Regions from separate parts of the Mycobacterium sp. NGS63 genome, predicted to be linked through region 3. Evidence: predicted binding sites of a transcription regulator. Region 3 holds the regulator's gene; each other region holds the start of a gene.
The links. The regulator LexA, encoded in region 3, represses DNA repair genes until DNA is damaged. The targets are predictions, from matches to a motif close to CGAACANNTGTTCG.

Region 1 (6,076 bases), on a different contig from region 3:
CCGACGCCGCAGCCTTGCCCGCGAACGTCGTCATTTGCGAACCAGCAGATCCCCGGCGTCGACCGGGCCGCGCGGGCCGGGCGGTTCCAGCGCGTGGCCGATCGCGATGGCGCCCAACGGCTCCCAGTCCGCGGGCAGCTCGAGCTCGGCGCGCACCAGGTCCGCGGCGAAGATCGTCGAGCCGATCCAGCAGCTGCCCACCCCGCGCACCGCCAGCGCGACCAGCAGCGCCTGCACGGCCGCCCCGACCGCGACCGTGAACATCGTGTGCTCGGCGTCGGTGCGCCGGGCATCGGGGTAGGCGTGGGCGCCCTCGGGGACCAGGAACGGGATCACCACTTCGGGTGCGTCGTAGAGGATCTGGCCGCGCGCCACCCGGCGTTCGACGGAGTCGGCGGGCCGGCCGTCGCCGGCGAGGTCCGCGCGCCACCGGTCGGCCATCCGGTCCAGCAGCCGGGTTCGGGTGGCCGCGGTGCGCAGCCAGACGAACCGCACCGGCCGGGTGTGGTGCGGGGCCGGGGCGGTGAGGGCCTCGGCGACGGCGGCCTCGATCAGCTCCGGCGCCACCGGCTCGTCGCTGAAGCGGCGCACCGACCGGCGCAACAGCTGGGCCTGGCGGCGGCCCATGTCGAGCGCTTCGGCGGTGCCGAGCCAGAACAGGTCCTCCTCGCCGGGTCGCAGGAGGTGGCGGGCCGTCGAGCCGTCGTCGGTCACGGCGAGCCCGCGCACCACGGCCACCGGCATCGCGGTCAGTTTGCCCTTGACCAGATCGGCGGCCGCGGCGATCTCGTCGGCGACCGCGACCTCGGTGACGAGCAGCTCGTTGCCGTGCGCGTCGACGGCACCCGAATAGCCGTGCAGCACACGAAGACCGGCCGCGCCGACCGCCGCGTCGATCTGGCCGTTGCGCCAGGCGCGGCCCATGGTGTCGGTGATGACGACGGCGACGTCGACGCCGAGGCGTTCGCGCAGCCCGGTGCGCAGCGCGGCGGCGCTGGCGTCGGGGTCCACTGGCAGCAGCGCCAGCTCGTCGCGCCCGACGTTGGACCCGTCCACGCCGGCGGCGGCCTGGACCAGGCCGAGCCGGTTCTCGGTGATCAGCGTCTGGCCCTTGCGCGCCAGCACGCGTACCGCCTCGGAGTCGACGAGCTTGCGGCGCAGCCGATCCCGCTCCTCGGCGTCCCGCGGCGCAGGCACCAGCCGGCCCTCGCACTTGGACACCACCTTGCTGGTCACCACCACGACGTCCCCGTCGGACAGCCACGGCGCGGCCGCGGCCAGCGCCGCGCCCAGGTCGTCGCCGGGCCGGAACTCCGGCAGCCCGGCCACCGGCAGGATCTCGACGGCCGCCGCGGTGCCATGCTCGCGCGTCACGCTGCCAGCCCCGCCAGTTCCAGACCCGCCCGGACCATCTCGGCCGTCGCCTTGGGGTCGCTCATCAACAGCGGCACCGCGCGCACCGCGACGCCCTCGATGTCGGCCCGGTCGCCCTCGTGGATCAGCCAGCAGTCCAGGATCCCGGTGCCCGCGCGCGCCCCGTAGTAATGGCCGACGGCCTGTGCGGTGGACTCGACCCCGATGACGGACAGGCAGGCGTCGGCCATGCCGCGCAACGGCTTTCCGCCGATGATCGGCGAATAGCCGACGACGGGGGCCGTGGCGGCGCGCAGCGCGCCGCGGATGCCCGGCACGGCCAGGATCGCCCCGACGCTCACCACCGGGTTGGACGGCGCCACCAGGATGACGTCGGCGTCGGCGATGGCCGCCACGACTTCGGGTGCGGCGGCGGCCTTTTCGGCGCCGACGAACGCGAAGCTGTGCGTGGGCACCTGGGCCCGGTAGCGCACCCACCACTCCTGGAAGTGGATCGCGCGCCGGCTGTCGTCGTCAGGATCGGTGATCACCACGTGGGTCTCGCAGCGGTCGTCGGTCACCGGGAGCAGCCGCGCGCCCGGCTGCCAGCGGTCGCACAGGGCGGCGGTGATCTGGGACAGCGGGTAGCCGGCGTTGAGCATCTGGGTGCGCACCAGATGGGTGCCCAGGTCGCGGTCGCCCAACTGGAACCAGTCCGGCTGCACGCCGTAGCGCGCCAATTCCTCCTTGGCGTGCCAGGTTTCGTCGCGGTGACCCCACCCGCGCTCCGGGTCGACGCCTCCACCTAAGGTGTACATGCAGGTGTCCAGATCCGGACAGACACGCACCCCATGGATCCAGGCGTCGTCGCCGATGTTGACGATCGCGGTGAGTTCGTGGCCGTCGGCATCCGGGCGCTGGTAATCCTGGAACTGACCGAGCCCGAGCAACTGTTGAACACCCAGCAGGAAGCGGGCGCCGCCGACCCCACCGACCAGAACCGTGACCTTCACTTGACCTTCACAGGGCTCGACAGTACTGCCCGGCGGAGGACGCCGTTTTGACGACCGAAACGCGGTGTGATCGACACGCCGAAGGCGCGAAACAACAGAAACGCCGAAATTTCGTAACGAGATGATATGGAAATGCGTCATAACGCTTGACCCAGCAGGTCAACAAGTGTCTAATCACAACAGTGTCATTTCCCGGTTGGCCGGCCGGTTCCGGTGTCGCAGACCGAGATTCGATCACTTGTTCGAATTGTCTGTACATCAGAACAGTGGGAATTCACTAACTCTCTCAAATCAAGCTGAGGAGGCGGACGAAGCATGTCTTATGAGCACCTTCGGGGCGTTATGACAGGCACACCGCGCACCACCATCGGCCCGGCGCCGGCGGCGACCGTCCGTCCGCACCTGACCGTGGTTCCCGATGCCCCAGTCGCTTTCGAGCCCGAGCCCCTGCCCCTGCCGACGCCCGACCAGTGGCAGGACCGCGCCCTGTGCGCGCAGACGGACCCCGAGGCCTTCTTCCCGGAAAAGGGCGGCTCCACCCGCGAGGCCAAGAAGATCTGCCTGGGTTGCGAGGTGCGCCATGAGTGCCTCGAGTACGCCCTGGCGCACGACGAGCGCTTCGGCATCTGGGGCGGCCTGTCCGAACGGGAGCGCCGCCGCCTCAAGCGCGGCATCATCTAAGGCGCCGCGAGCCAGCGTTATTCGTCGTCGATCGTGGGGTCGATGACCTGGGGTTCGACGTCTAAATAGATGGCCACCTGCGCCACCAGGATCTCGTGCAGCAACTCGTCGAGTTCGACGGTGTCCTTGGCGCGTCGCTCAATCGGCTTGCGGAACAACACGATTCGCGCCCGTGTGGCGTTGCCGCGAACGTCGACGCCGGCCGGGATCAAGCGTGCCAGCGCAATCGGCCCGTCGGCGATGACCTCGGGCGGCCACTGCACGCTGTCGGGATCCTTGGCGGCGATGCGGGGGATTTCGTCGACGGCCACGTCGAGCTCGGACACCCGCCCGTGCCAGCGGCGCTCGATCGGCTCGTAGGCCTCCAGCACCGCCATGTCGAACCGCTCGGCGCGGCTGCGCCAGCCGGGCACGCTCGGCGGCAGCAGCGGGCCGCGCATGTCGCGTCCGCGCCGGGCGCCCCGATAGGAAGCCGAGCGGCGCCGGGACCGACCGCTTTGCGGGGAGCCGCGCATTTCGCCCACGCGCCGATGGTAACGGTTGCACATCGCGGGTCCATCGGTTGCGCGTGTCCGGCGCTTCCACGACGTTTTTGCACGATAGCCTTTGCGACGTGAACGTTCCCCGTCGCTGTTGCCGGCCCGGGTGTCCGCACTATGCCGTGGCGACCTTGACGTTCGTCTACTCGGACTCGACGGCAGTCGTCGGCCCGCTCGCCACCGCCCGCGAACCGCACTCGTGGGACCTGTGCGTCGGCCACGCCGGCCGGATCACCGCCCCCCGCGGATGGGACCTGGTGCGCCACGCCGGGCCCCTGAACTTCGAGCCCGCCCACCCCGACGAGGACGACCTGGTCGCCCTGGCCGACGCGGTGCGCGAGGGTCGCCCCCGCGACGGGGCACCGGCGAACGGGTCCGCGCCGCTGAGCGCCTTTGCGCCCGCCGAGCCTCACCTGCAGCACGCCGGAGCCCACGCCACCGCGCCGAGCGGCGGTTTGCTCGCACCGCCCGAGCGGCGTTCGGGTCGCCGCCGCGGGCATCTGCGGGTGTTGCCCGACCCCAGCGACTAAAACGGGGCGCCACGGGCCGATAAGCTGACGCCAAGAGTTTCAGCAACTCATCAGTGTCAGGAGTTTTGCATGTCCCGGTCCGCCGCGACCGTCCGCCGTGTCGTCAAGGCGTACGACGTGCGGGGGCTGGTCGGCGAAGAGATCGACGAGCCGCTGGTCACCGATCTGGGCGCCGCGTTCGCCCGGCTGATGCGCTCCGAGGGCGCCCGGCGGGTGGCGATCGGCCACGACATGCGGGACAGTTCGCCTGCGCTGGCCGCCGCCTTCGCCGCCGGGGTGACCGGCCAGGGACTCGACGTGGTGCGCATCGGCCTGGCATCCACCGACCAGCTGTACTTCGCCTCCGGCCTGCTGGACTGCCCCGGCGCGATGTTCACCGCGAGCCACAACCCGGCGGCCTACAACGGCATCAAGCTGTGCCGGGCCGGGGCCAAACCGGTGGGCGCCGACAGCGGCCTGGGCGCCATCACCGACGACGTGATCGCCGGCGTCCCGGCGCATGACGGGCAGCCCGGAACCGCCACCGACCGCGACGTGCTCGCCGACTACGGCGAGTTCCTGCGTTCGCTCGTGGACACCTCCGCGCTGCGCCCGCTGCGGGTGGCCGTGGACGCCGGCAACGGCATGGCCGGCCACACGGCGCCGGCCGTGCTCGGCGCGATCGGCTCGATCACGGTGTTGCCGTTGTACTTCGAGCTCGACGGCTCGTTCCCCAACCACGAGGCCAACCCGCTCGACCCCGCCAACCTGGTGGACCTGCAAAAATTCGTCGGCGACACCGGCGCCGATATCGGGCTGGCCTTCGACGGAGACGCCGACCGCTGCTTCGTGGTCGACGAACGCGGCCGGCTGGTGTCGCCGTCGACGGTGACCAGCCTGGTGGCGGCCCGCGAGCTGGGCCGCGAGATCGGCGCCACGATCATCCACAACGTCATCACCTCCCGCGCGGTGCCCGAACTGGTCACCGAGCGCGGCGGCACGCCGCTGCGCTCGCGCGTCGGTCACTCCTACATCAAGGCGCTGATGGCCGACACCGGCGCGATTTTCGGCGGCGAGCATTCGGCGCACTACTACTTCCGTGACTTCTGGGGCGCCGACTCCGGCATGCTGGCCGCGCTGTACGTGCTGGCCGCCCTCGGCGAGCAGGACCGGCCGCTGTCGGCGCTGACCGCCGACTACCAGCGCTACGAATCGTCCGGCGAGATCAACTTCACCGTGGCCGACGCGCCGTATTGCGTTGACGCGGTGCTGAAGTCGTTCGGCGCCCGGATCCACTCCCTCGACCACCTGGACGGCGTGACGGTCGATCTGGGCGGCGGCAGCTGGTTCAACCTGCGCAGCTCGAACACCGAGCCGTTGCTGCGGCTCAACGTGGAGGGCCGCACCGCCGAGGACGTCGACGCGGTGGTCGCCCACGTCAGCGCCGAAATCGCCAAAATCGCCGAAATCGAAGCGGCCACACCGTGAACGCGACGCGGTCGATCGACCTGGAAGACCCCGAGGGCCTGCTCGCCGCCGACACCGACGGGCTGCTGCGGGCGGCGTCGTCGGCCGGCGCGCAGGCGCGCGCGATCGCGGCCGCGGTCGGCGAGGGCGCCCTGGACTCGCTGCGGACCGAAGACCGTGCGCGCAGCGTGATCTGGGTGGCCGGGCGCGGCACCGCGGGCACCGCCGGGGCCATGCTGGCCGCGACGCTGGGCGGGGCGGCGGCGGCGCCGATCGCGCTCGTCGGCGAGGCGCCGCCGTGGGTCGGGCCGCTCGACGTGCTGATCGTCGCGGGCGACGATCCCGGCGATCCCGCGCTGGTCTCGGCCGCCGCGACGGGGGTGCGCCGCGGCGCGCGGGTGGTCGTGGTGGCGCCCTACGAGGGACCGCTGCGCGACTCCACCGCCGGGCGCGCCGCGGTCCTCGAGCCGCGGGTCTGGGTGCCCGACGAGTTCGGCTTGTGTCGCTACCTCGC
Region 2 (6,076 bases), 140 kb from region 3:
GACCAGCCCGCCGATCAACGCCGTGCCGACCGCCAGCACCCACGTCGAGCCGACCGACCCGTCGAGGAAGGCGAACACCACGTACAGCGCCGCCGCCGACAGCCCGCCCACGATGCCCAGCAGCGCCTCGATGGCGACGAAGGCGATCGCCGCGTGCGCCAGCAGCGGCTTGACCAGCAGCGCGCCCGCGCCCAGCGCCGCGATGTAGCCGGCGACGATCAGCGACGTCGCGACGATGCCCCCGCCGTTGAGGCTGGCCGACAGCGTCAGCAGCGCCAGCTCGTAGATGATGCCGCAGGCCGCGCAGGCCGCCACCGCCGCCAGCAGCACGGCGCGCCAGCGCCCCGGGGCGCTCATGACACCGCCGCGGCGGTCACTCCTCCCACGGCCAGCAGGATCAGCGCCACCGCGAAGGACCCCGGATGCAGCTGCGGTTCGTCGACGTGCTCGTGGAAACTGCCCGGGATCAGCAGGTGCATCGCCAGCAGCGCTACCCCCAGAAGGATCACGCCCATCAACCCGTACACCGCCACGCCGACGAGCCCCTGGCCCAGCTGGCTGTAGCTGTTGGCGATGGCGGTGATGATGACGACGGTCAGCGCGATGTACATCGCGCCCGCGACAATCACGGCGTTGGGCCGGCGGTCGATGAACACCAGCTGGCGCAGCTTGCCCGGGGTCAGCACGTCGACGACGTAGAACCCCACGAGAAGCACGGCCATGCCGACGGCGAAGTACAGGATCGTGGCGACGGCGCCCTTCAACACCGGGTTGAGGTCGATGGTTCCGATCTCGACGGCGAGGTACATGGTTGTCTCCTTTGCTTCCAAACTATTTGGTGCCGCCGGGGCCACCGGGCGAGCCGCCGGCGCCGCCCGACGGGGATCCGGGGAAGAACCCGGGGCCGAGGAAGATGAACGCGCCGTGGCTGTAGCCGGCGCTCAGCGGCTCGACGCGGATGCTGCACGGTTGGCCACCGTCGGGGCCGACGATCACGATGTCGTTGCTGTAGCGCAGGTATTCGCTGTTGCCGTTGGCGGCGCGCGCGCTGGGCTCCTGGTAGTCGGCGAGCGTGTCGGCGACCTGCTCGGGTGACCCGCTGCAGGCGTAGCGCGTGCCGTTCACGTCGCGGGCGTACTCGTGGTAATGGCCCGCGACGTACGACGCAATGTTCTTCTGCAGCAACGTGAGTCCGAAGATCAGCGACACGACGGCGGCGACGGCCAGCGCCCCCGAGATCAGGAACAGGCGATTGCGGCTCACGGGCGCCACCGGCTGGCCGTGTGGACCACCACGCCGCCCGACCCCAACGGCCGGCGCGGATACAGGTGCCAGGTCTGCCATCGCCAGCCCGCGCCGTCGGCTTCGGCGGCCAGGGCGGTCAGGGCGGCGTCATCGCCGGGGAACGTGCCCCCGAGCCAGCCCGGCACGCGGGCGCACCGGTCGCGAAGCTCGCCCGCCAGGCGGCGGAAGCCGGCCTCGTCGAGGGTTTCGGTGCGCGATCGCAGGCGGTAGCCCGGCGCGTCGGTGTGGTCGGGCAGGTCCATCCCCTGAGCGCGGGCGGTGCACGAAACCTGTTCGGAGAAACGGCCTTTCGCGTGTTCGACGGCGACGACGTGCGAGGCGCCCAGCACCCCGAGCAACAGCGCGCCGCCGTTCGGGTGACGCAGCGAGATGGTGGCCAGCGGCGCCGGGGCGGGCGCGTTGAGCGCGAGCCCCAGCCGTTCGCCGGACACGTCCGCCGGCGTCACCGCGAGCTGATGAAGGGGCACCGGCGGGCGCTTACGGGGAGGACGGCGGGGGAGCCGGGTAGACGGTGAGTTCGCCGGCCAGCACGGGCTTGCCCGTCGAGACCTCCCAGGGCGTGTCGGGGGCCCACCGCTCGAACGAGAGCAGGGCGCTCTCGTCGGCGTTGGCGCAGTCGATGAACTCCATCTCGCCGCCGGCCGGCAGCCCGGTGGTGCCCTCGGTGGTGTAGGAGGCGCGGCCGCGCTCGGACTCGTGAAACGTCACGCCGTCGACGACGTACGGGCCGCCGGGCTGCAGCGCGACGTCCTTGCGCCGCACCCACATCGCGAGCTCCAGGCGCCCGTCGTCCTCCTCGACGCTGAACCAGACCGGCTGGTCGCCGCCTTCCAGCAGGTGCTCCCACCACACGAACGGGCCCTCGCGGTATGTCGCCGACCCGCGAACCACGTAGTCGATGCCGCCGTAGCTGACGATGGCGCCGGGACCCAGCTGGCGGGGCCCGAACTGGGGCATCGCGTTGAACGACAGCGGGTCCTGGCGCCCGCCCGGTGCGGCCGGTTTTTTGGGGCGCCGCAAAGCGATCACCAGCACCACGATCGACGCGATGAACAGCACCGCCGCCAGGACGACCAGGACCGATCCCACGTCACACCTTCCGTTGCCGCACTGCTCGAGCGAACGTGGGCTTTAAGTTAACAGCTTTTGCGGCCCCCGGCGCCGCGTGTCGTGGCGGGCGCCGTCGGTCCCTCCCGCTACGCTATCGAACAGCTGTTCGTACGAAGGAGCGGGCCATGCGCGTGATGGGCGTCGACCCCGGGCTGACGCGCTGCGGGCTGTCGGTGGTGGAAAGCGGGCGCGGCCGCAGCGTCGTGGCGCTCGACGTCGACGTGGTGCGCACCCCCTCCGACGCGCGGCTGCCCGACCGGCTGCTGGCCATCAGCGATGCCGTCGAGCACTGGCTGGCCACCCATCAACCGGACGTGGTGGCCGTCGAGAGGGTGTTCTCCCAGCACAACGTGACGACGGTGATGGGCACCGCGCAGGCCGGCGGCGTGGTCGCGCTGGCGGCGGCCCGCCGCGGCATCGACGTGCACTTCCACACCCCCAGCGAGGTGAAGGCCGCGGTCACCGGCAACGGGGCCGCCGACAAGGCGCAGGTCACCGCGATGGTCACCAGAATCCTTGGGCTGCAAGCCAAACCGACCCCGGCCGACGCGGCCGACGCGCTGGCGCTGGCCATCTGCCACTGCTGGCGGGCGCCTATGATCGCGCGGATGGCCGCCGCCGAAACACTTGCCGCCCAGCAGCGGCACGCCTACCGGGCCAAGTTGCAAGCCAAGCTGAAGGCCGCCCGATGATCGCCTCGGTGCGCGGCGAGGTGCTCGAGGTGGCGCTCGATCACGTGGTGATCGAGGCGGCCGGCGTCGGCTACCGGGTCAACGCGACGCCGTCGACGCTGGCGACGCTGCGCTGCGGGACCGAGGCCCGGCTGATCACCGCGATGATCGTGCGCGAGGATTCCCAGACGCTGTACGGGTTCTCGGACAACGAAACCCGCGACCTGTTCCTGACGCTGATGTCGGTGTCGGGGGTCGGGCCCCGGCTGGCGATGGCGACGCTGGCCGTGCACGACGCCGCGGCGCTGCGGCAGGCGCTGCACGACGGCGACGTCGCCGCCCTGACCCGGGTGCCCGGCATCGGCAAACGCGGCGCCGAACGGATGGTGCTGGAATTGCGCGACAAAGTCGGTGCGGTGGCCGCCGCCGGCGCGCCCGCCGAGCTCAACGGCCACGCGGTGCGAAACCCGGTGGTGGAGGCCCTGATTGGGCTCGGCTTCGCGGCCAAGCAGGCCGAGGAGGCCACCGACAAGGTGCTGGCCGACGAGCCCGAGGCCAGCCGGTCCGGCGCGCTGCGCGCGGCGCTGTCGATGCTGGGTAAGAAATGAGCGACGACGAGTTTGCCGACCGGGACGTCTCGCCCGCGCTGACCGTCGGCGAGGGCGACATCGACGTCAGCCTGCGGCCCCGCTCGCTGCGGGAGTTCATCGGCCAGCCGCGGGTGCGCGAGCAGCTGCAACTGGTCATCGAGGGGGCCAAAAACCGCGGCGGCACACCGGATCACATCCTGCTGTCCGGCCCGCCGGGACTGGGCAAGACGTCGCTGGCGATGATCATCGCCGCCGAGCTCGGCTCGTCGCTGCGGGTGACGTCGGGCCCCGCGCTGGAACGCGCCGGCGACCTGGCCGCGATGCTGTCCAACCTGGTCGAGCACGACGTGTTGTTCATCGACGAGATCCACCGCACCGCGCGGCCCGCCGAGGAGATGCTCTACCTGGCGATGGAGGACTTCCGCGTCGACGTGGTGGTCGGCAAGGGGCCCGGCGCGACGTCGATCCCGCTGGAGGTGGCGCCGTTCACCCTGGTCGGCGCGACCACCCGGTCCGGCGCGCTGACCGGCCCGCTGCGCGACCGGTTCGGGTTCACCGCGCACATGGACTTCTACGAACCCGCCGAACTGGAGCGGGTGCTGACGCGCTCGGCCGGGATCCTCGGCATCGAGCTGGGCGCCGAGGCCGGCGCCGAGATCGCGCGCCGCTCGCGCGGCACCCCGCGCATCGCCAACCGGCTGCTGCGCCGGGTCCGGGACTTCGCCGAGGTGCGCGCCGACGGCGTGATCACCCGCGACGTCGCCAAGTCCGCGCTGGCGGTCTACGACGTCGACGAGCTGGGCCTGGACCGGCTGGACCGGGCGGTGCTGTCGGCGCTGACCCGCGGCTTCGGCGGCGGGCCCGTCGGGGTGTCGACGCTGGCGGTCGCGGTCGGCGAGGAGGCCACCACCGTCGAGGAGGTGTGCGAACCGTTCCTGGTGCGCGCCGGCATGGTCGCGCGCACCCCGCGCGGCCGAGTGGCCACCGCGCAGGCCTGGACGCACCTCGGCCTGGTGCCGCCGGCCGGGGCGGTCGGCCTGGGCCAACCCGGGCTGTTCGACTAGCGGCCCGAGCGCGCCGAGACTGCGACCAGCGCGTCATTTCGGCGAAATTCGCGATCTGAGCGCAGGATCGACGGGCCCGGCGCTGTGGCCTGGGTTACAACACCGCCGATCGGGTATCCCCGCAGGTAGCTGAAACTACCTGTTGGAGGCGATTCTGATGACGAACACGGCCCCCGGTTACGACCACCCCCGCGCGCCGTACATGCCACGCTCCCGGGGCGCGGTGATCGGGCTGCTCCTGATCCTCTTGGGCGCTTGGGGTGCGTTGATCCCGTTCTTCGGGCCCAACATCGACTGGGCATATGCCGGTGACCCGGCCTGGACGTGGACCGCGCCGAAAGGCTGGCTAGAGGTGTTCCCCGGCGTCGTCGCCGCCGTCGGCGGCCTGCTGCTGCTCGTCTCCGGAAGCCGCGCCAAGGCCATGGTCGGCGGCTGGCTGGCGGTGCTGGCCGGCGCGTGGTTCGTGGTCGGCCGGGCGTTCGCGGCCACGCTGCACATCGGCGACGTCGGCCAGGCGTCGGCGGCGACGGACCTGAAGCGTGCCCTGCTCGAGGTCACCTACTTCACCGGCCTGGGCGCGCTGATCGTGTTCCTGGGCGGGGCCGCCCTGGCCCGCGTGGCGGTGCGGCACGCGCGCGACGTCGTCGTGACCGAACCCGCGCCCGTGACGGGCGTGCAACCCGCGGGCGTCCCGGCCGGGGAGCCGGCCCTGTACAACGAGTCGGCCGAGGCCGCGCCCCGCGAGCGCACCCGCGGCGGCCTGTTCCACCGGCGCGCCGGCGGCGGCCTGTTCGGTCGGCGCCATCACCACGCCGGCGTCTAGCGATCCTCGGTATCCTTCTCGCGGGGCCAGCGGGGCCACCAGCGAGGAGGGCCGATGATCGTCGCCGCAGGGTTGATCTTCACGGCGCTGGCGGTCTTGCTGCACGTCTACATCTTCACGATGGAGTCGTTCACCTGGACCTCGGACCGCACCCGCGCGGTCTTCGGCCTGAGCCCCGAGGAGGCCGAGACCACCAAGCTGCTCGCCTTCAACCAGGGCTTCTACAACCTGTTCCTGGCGATCATCGCCGGCCTCGGCATCCCGGCGGTCGCGATGGCGGACACGGCCGTCGGGGTCGCGCTGATCTTCGCCGGCCTCGGGTCCATGGTCGCCGCCGCCGCGGTGCTCTTGGTGTCCGCGCCCGACAAGGCGCGGGCGGCGCTGATCCAGGGCACCGTCCCGCTGATCGGCATCGTGCTACTGGCGCTCGGTCTGCCCAGGCATCACTGACACCAGGAGTCACAAATCCGCGTCGCTTCGGTGGCGCACCGGTTATATCCCCGCCGCCTCGGG
Region 3 (6,076 bases):
TCGCATCGTTCGCGATCGACGAATTGCTGGACTACCGCTCGCGGCGCCCACTGATGACCTTCAAGACCGACCACTTCACCAACTACGACGACCCCGAGCTGAGCCTCTACGCGCTGCGCGACGGCGCCGGCAACCCGTTTCTGCTGCTGGCCGGCATGGAGCCGGACCTGAAGTGGGAGCGTTTCGTCACCGCCGTGCGCCTGCTGGCCGAGCGGCTGGGCGTGCGGCGCACCATCGGCCTGGGCACCGTCCCGATGGCGGTGCCGCACACCCGGCCGATCACGCTGACGGCGCACTCCAACCACAAGGAACTGATCGCCGACTTCCAGCCCTGGATCTCGGAGATCCAGGTTCCCGGCAGCGCGTCCAACCTGCTGGAGTACCGGATGGCCCAGCACGGCCACGAGGTCGTGGGGTTCACCGTGCACGTGCCGCACTACCTGACCCAGACCGACTACCCGGCCGCCGCCCAGGCGCTGCTCGAGCAGGTGGCCAAGAGCGGATCGCTCGAGCTGCCGCTGACGGCGCTGACCGAGGCCGCCGCCGAGATCCGCGCCAAGGTCGACGAGCAGGTCCAGGCCAGCACCGAGGTGGCCCAAGTGGTCGCCGCGCTCGAGCGCCAGTACGATGCCTTCATCGACGCTCAGGAGAACAGGTCGTTACTCACGCGTGACGGGGATCTGCCTAGCGGCGACGAGCTTGGCGCCGAGTTCGAGCGCTTCCTTGCCCAGCAGGCGGAGAAGAAGCCCGACGACGACGATCGGGCTTGAGTCCTTTCAACGCCCCTCTGGCGGGCCGACACCAAGGGCGGCGTAGTTGACCGAGCGCAAGCGCAAGAGCAATCTTCGCCCGGTGCGTGAGGTGACCGCGCCCACGCTCGAGTTCCGCACCATCCACGGCTACCGGCGGGCCTACCGCATCGCCGGGTCCGGCCCGGCGATCCTGCTGATCCACGGCATCGGCGACAACTCCACCACCTGGAATGCCGTGCAGGCCAAGCTCGCCCAGCGTTTCACCGTCATCGCCCCCGACCTGCTGGGGCACGGGAAATCCGACAAACCCCGCGCCGACTACTCGGTGGCCGCCTACGCCAACGGGATGCGTGACCTGCTGTCCGTGCTCGACATCGAGCGGGTGACCATCGTCGGGCACTCGCTGGGCGGCGGGGTGGCCATGCAATTCGCCTACCAGTTCCCGCATCTGGTGGACCGGCTGATCCTGGTCGCCGCCGGCGGGGTCACCAAGGACGTCAACGTCGCCTTCCGGCTGGCCTCGTTGCCGATGGGCAGCGAGGCCCTGGGGCTGCTGCGGCTGCCGCTGGTGCTGCCCGCGGTTCAGCTGGCGGGCAAGCTGGCCGGCCTGGTGATCGGGTCGACCGGGCTGGGCCGCGACCTGCCCAACGTGCTGCGCATCCTCGACGACCTGCCGGAACCGACGGCGTCGGCGGCGTTCAGCCGCACCCTGCGCGCGGTGGTGGACTGGCGCGGGCAGATCGTCACGATGCTGGACCGATGTTATTTGACCGAGGCCATCCCGGTGCAGATCGTCTGGGGCACCAAGGATGTGGTGGTCCCCGCCCGTCATGCGTGGATGGCACACGCCGCGATGCCCGGCTCCCGCCTCGAGATCTTCGAAGGCTCCGGCCACTTCCCCTTTCACGACGACCCGGCCCGCTTCATCGACGTCGTCCAGCGCTTCATCGACACCACCGAGCCCGCCGAGTACGACCAGGACGCCCTGCGCGCGCTGCTGCGCACCGGGGGCGGCGAGCAGACCGTCACCGGTCCCGCCGACACCCGCGTCGCCGTCCTCAACGCCATGGGCTCCGACGAACGCAGCGCCACCTGACTTCGGCTCAGCGCCGGTGCAACACCGCGGTGAGGTGGTTTTGCAGGGGCTGCCCGACGGCGCCCATGTCCACCGTGTAGGACAGCTCGTCGCCGTCGATGCGCAACGAACGGCCAAGCGCCGTAACCTCTTTGGCGCTGGGGGCGAGCCCGATCGTCCCACCGGGGCCCGTCGCCATCGCGAGCTCGATGACCCCGTCGGTGACCGAATACGTGCCCACCTCGATCTCGGTGATGCCGCTCGGATGCACCAGGACCCACTCGAGGTGACCGGGCCGCGGCACCCGCAGGTATCCCGCCTCGGCGTGCAGGGGCTTCCCGTCGGCGGTCGCCTTGGTCTTCTGCGTGTAGGCCAAAAACGGCTTGCCCACATGGGTAAAGGTGACTTCCTCGTCGTACTCGAAGGAATCGATCGTCGGGTATTTGCCCGAGCCCTGACCGGCCCACGTGCCCAGCAACGGCGCCAGCGCTTCGAGATCGGGATGCAAGTCGGGCATGAAAACAGACTAGCGAGCGGCCCGCGCCATCAGCCGGGAGCCGACACGTTGCGGTGCGCGCGCAGCGTCTCGATCTCGCGCTCGAAGTCCTCGGCCGACGAGAAGGACCGGTACACCGACGCGAATCGCAGGTAGGCGACCTCGTCGAGGTCGCGCAGCGGGCCCAGGATGGCCAACCCGACCTCGTGGCTGGGAATCTCGGGCGACCCCGCCGCCCGCACGGTGTCTTCCACTTGCTGCGCAAGCAGATTCAGCGCGTCGTCGTCGACCTGGCGGCCCTGGCACGCCCGGCGGACCCCGCTGATGACCTTCTCCCGGCTGAAGGGCTCGGTGACCCCGCTGCGTTTGACCACCGCCAGGACCGCGGTTTCGACGGTCGTGAAGCGCCGCCCGCACTCGGGGCACGAGCGGCGGCGCCGGATGGCCTGGCCCTCATCGGTTTCCCGCGAGTCGATCACCCGGGAATCCGGGTGGCGGCAGAACGGACAGTGCATGACCGCTCCTTCGCCGTGCTCACCTGCGGGGTCGCAGAACCGCAAGAACCGCAAGAACACTGAAAGCGTACCCGCGCGCTCCCCTGCGGGTCAGCCCACGGGCGCGATCAGCGTCTGGCCCGCGGCCAGGGCCGGGGAGTTGAGGTCGTTGAGTTCGCGGATGCGTTGGGCCACCTGGCGCGCCGGCGCGTCCGGGGCCACCCGGTGCGCGACGTCCTGTAGGGACTCCCCTGGTTCGACCCGCACGACGGCCAGCCGGTCGGGCACCGCGGCCGCCGCTCCCCCCGAGTCGCCGTTAACCGCCTGGCCGATGTTGGCGACCAGGCCGAGCCACACGGTGATGATCCCGGCGATCAGTGCCAGCCCCAGCGTGGTGGCCAGCGTGACGGGGCGCCTGCGGTGCGGGGCCCTCGACATCGCGACGCCGGTGCCGTAGTAGCGGGTCGGCGCGCCCGCCGGGCGCGACGGGCCGGGCCGCCGGGAACGGGCCAGACCGGCGGGGTGGCCCGGACGAAGCCCCTGCACCGGCCCGTTGACCGGGCGCCGGACGCTACTGGTGCGTGGCGAGCCTGCGTGGATGGTGGTCATCGGCTTTCCTCCGGTCAACTCGTTCTCGCTCGTGTGTTCGACCATAGTCGCTCGTGTGTTCGATTACCGAACATTTGAGCGAAGCGTGTCGCACAAGCACGACGCTAGACGGACCCACCGACAAGTTTCCGACGACTGGGTGGGCACGCCCCCTGAACATCGCGGTTCATGACGCCTGGATACCCGACACGGCCGAAAGTTACACACTTGTGATTTCCCAGGCCCTGGGCCGTGCCCCGGCCGGAGCAGCCCGGCGACACGCCAGTCGAACACATGTTTGATTCTTCGCGCCGGCGCGGCTACATTCAGTGCATGGGCGACAGCAACGACACTCCATCAACCGGCTCCCCCGCCGACGCGGACGGCCGGTTGCATTCCGTGGATTCCTCGCTGACCGAACGGCAGCGCACCATCCTGAACGTCATCCGCGAGTCGGTCACCACCCGCGGCTACCCACCGAGCATCCGGGAGATCGGCGACGCGGTGGGCCTGACGTCGACGTCCTCGGTGGCCCACCAGCTGCGCACGCTGGAGCGCAAGGGCTACCTGCGCCGCGACGCCAACCGCCCCCGCGCCGTGGACGTCCGCGGCGCCGACGACGGGGCCGACACCGCGCGCGCGCCGGTCACCGACGTCGCCGGCTCGGACGCGCTGCCCGAGCCCAGCTACGTCCCGGTGCTGGGGCGGATCGCCGCGGGCGGGCCGATCCTCGCCGAGGAGGCCGTCGAAGACGTCTTCCCGCTGCCCCGCGAGCTGGTCGGCGAGGGCACACTGTTCCTGCTCAAGGTGGTGGGCGACTCGATGGTCGAGGCCGCGATCTGCGACGGCGACTGGGTGGTGGTGCGCCAGCAGCACGTCGCCGACAACGGCGACATCGTCGCGGCCATGATCGAGGGCGAGGCCACCGTCAAGACGTTCAAGCGCGCGGGCGGTCAGGTGTGGCTGATGCCGCACAACCCGGCGTTCGACCCGATCCCCGGCAACGACGCGACCGTGCTCGGCAAGGTCGTGACGGTGATCCGCAAGGTCTGACGAGCCGCGCAGCCCCGTCGGGCGGCCGGCTCAGTCGGCCTTGATGAACCCGTTGGCCTGCGCGACTTCCTCGCTGCTGAGCCAGATTTCGGCGAGCGTGTCGTGGTAGAGCTCGCTGCCCGGGGTGTAGTACAGCCCCGAACGGGCGCTGGCCTTGATCGGATAGCCGTCGGGCACCTGGTACGGGTCGTTCAGCGGCAGGTGGATCGTCGGGCGCCCACCGGCGGCCGGCGCGGCGCCGGCGGCTTCGGGGACCGACTCCGGCACCTCCTCGTCGTCCGTGGCCGCGTGCCGCCCCGCGCGTTGCTCCGCGTCGGACCCCAGGGCGACCGGGACGTCCGGGTCTTCGGCCACCACGGCGTCGGGAATGTCGTCGTCCGCACCATCCTCGGCGTAGGCGACGTCGGGTTCCCCGGCGTCGGGTTCCTCGGCTCCGTCGACAACGAGGTAGGCGGCCTCCGGACGCGTGCGTGGGACGGCGACGTCCGGGTACCCGGGCTCGGCGTAGTCCTCGCCGGGATAGCCCGCGTCCGCGTACTCGGCCTCGACATACTCGGCGTCGGCGTAGCCGGCGTCCTCGGGCTGCGCGTACTCCCCCTGCTCGGGGGCTTCGGCATAGCCCCGCGGGGCCGCATCGGCATACCCGGCCTCGGACAGGGCGGCGGCCGAGACGACGGGGATGGAGTCCGTCTGCACGGCATCGGGGTCTTCGTCGGCGGTCTCGTCGGTCTCCGCGGCCGCGGTGGCGCCGCGGCTCCAACTCACCCGCGCGGGCCCGGCGTCGGGCGGCTGGTGCAGGTCGCCGCGCGCAAAGTGGTCGGTGGCCAGGTCGCCAGTGTCGCCGCCGTCGCCGGCGGCGCCGGTGTCGCCACTGTCGCCGAAGCCGGAGCGCCAGTGCCCCTCGTCTGCGCGCTCGTAGCCGGCGTCGGCGTCGGGCGTGGGCTCGTAGGTTTGGGCCTCGGTCACCTCAGCGGGCCGGCGCCGGGCGCGGCGCCGGCGCCACCCGAGCACCAGCACCACCAGCGCGACGAGCACCGCCAGCGGGATCAGCGCCAGCGGCCACCACCGGTGCCAGTCGAATTTCTTGCCGTGCGAGGGCATCGCCGCGGTGCTCGGCTGGTTCTGCCCGGACACCTGCAGGCCGGACAGCAGGGGGGCCAGGTTCGACGGCTCGGTGGTGAACGAGTTCTTCGCCCGGTTCCACGAGATCTTGCCGCCGGTGAACTGCTGGGAGACCACGTCACCGGCCACGGACTGGTCGCCGACCGGGGCGCCCAGTTTGCCGCTGGCGCCGCGCAGCTTGTCCCAGGCGGCCTTCATCGCACCGCGCACCACGAACGCGCCGTGGTCGTGGGTCCAGAAGATCACCGGCTTGTCGGCCGCGGCGAACGCGGCCACCCGGCTGGCCGGCCCGATGCCCCCGTCGGACTCGTTGGCGGTGGGGAAGCCGAGGTCACTGCCGACCGGGCCGCCCAGCGACTCGTACTTGGCCAGGATGTCGCTCTCGAGGGCGTTCGCGCCGGTGGCGGGGTTGAAGAACACCTTGCCGCCGGCGAAGTTCTGCGCGATCCCGTCGCCGCCGATCGGATACGGCCCGCCCTGCTTGGCGCCCAGCGGG

Region 1: a site for LexA is predicted at 2,598-2,611, ahead of cofD (2-phospho-L-lactate transferase). Genes of this name have one in related genera too.
Region 2: a site for LexA is predicted at 2,511-2,524, ahead of ruvC (crossover junction endodeoxyribonuclease RuvC). Genes of this name have one in related genera too.

Annotation. Positions count from the first base shown of each region.
Region 1 is NZ_JCALCJ010000017.1:2,121-8,196, forward strand. Features, by position in the region: gene AC5Y4Z_RS26140 (Eco57I restriction-modification methylase domain-containing protein) at 1-34, opposite strand, end outside; gene AC5Y4Z_RS26145 (coenzyme F420-0:L-glutamate ligase) at 31-1,374, opposite strand; gene cofD (2-phospho-L-lactate transferase) at 1,371-2,366, opposite strand; gene AC5Y4Z_RS26155 (WhiB family transcriptional regulator) at 2,709-3,047, shown strand; gene AC5Y4Z_RS26160 (metallopeptidase family protein) at 3,065-3,487, opposite strand; gene AC5Y4Z_RS26165 (DUF3499 domain-containing protein) at 3,661-4,116, shown strand; gene AC5Y4Z_RS26170 (phosphomannomutase/phosphoglucomutase) at 4,186-5,583, shown strand; gene AC5Y4Z_RS26175 (TobH protein) at 5,580-6,076, shown strand, end outside.
Region 2 is NZ_JCALCJ010000001.1:142,983-149,058, forward strand. Features, by position in the region: gene AC5Y4Z_RS00790 (polyamine aminopropyltransferase) at 1-357, opposite strand, end outside; gene AC5Y4Z_RS00795 (DUF350 domain-containing protein) at 354-809, opposite strand; gene AC5Y4Z_RS00800 (DUF4247 domain-containing protein) at 832-1,263, opposite strand; gene AC5Y4Z_RS00805 (DUF2617 family protein) at 1,260-1,772, opposite strand; gene AC5Y4Z_RS00810 (DUF4178 domain-containing protein) at 1,783-2,394, opposite strand; gene ruvC (crossover junction endodeoxyribonuclease RuvC) at 2,541-3,107, shown strand; gene ruvA (Holliday junction branch migration protein RuvA) at 3,104-3,694, shown strand; gene ruvB (Holliday junction branch migration DNA helicase RuvB) at 3,691-4,740, shown strand; gene AC5Y4Z_RS00830 (hypothetical protein) at 4,898-5,563, shown strand; gene AC5Y4Z_RS00835 (DUF1304 domain-containing protein) at 5,618-6,013, shown strand.
Region 3 is NZ_JCALCJ010000001.1:556-6,631, reverse strand. Features, by position in the region: gene AC5Y4Z_RS00035 (proteasome assembly chaperone family protein) at 1-770, shown strand, start outside; gene AC5Y4Z_RS00030 (alpha/beta fold hydrolase) at 817-1,848, shown strand; gene AC5Y4Z_RS00025 (peroxynitrite isomerase) at 1,856-2,344, opposite strand; gene nrdR (transcriptional regulator NrdR) at 2,374-2,838, opposite strand; gene AC5Y4Z_RS00015 (LysM peptidoglycan-binding domain-containing protein) at 2,929-3,426, opposite strand; gene lexA (transcriptional repressor LexA) at 3,739-4,458, shown strand; partial or broken gene AC5Y4Z_RS00005 (sunset domain-containing protein) at 4,489-6,076, opposite strand, start outside.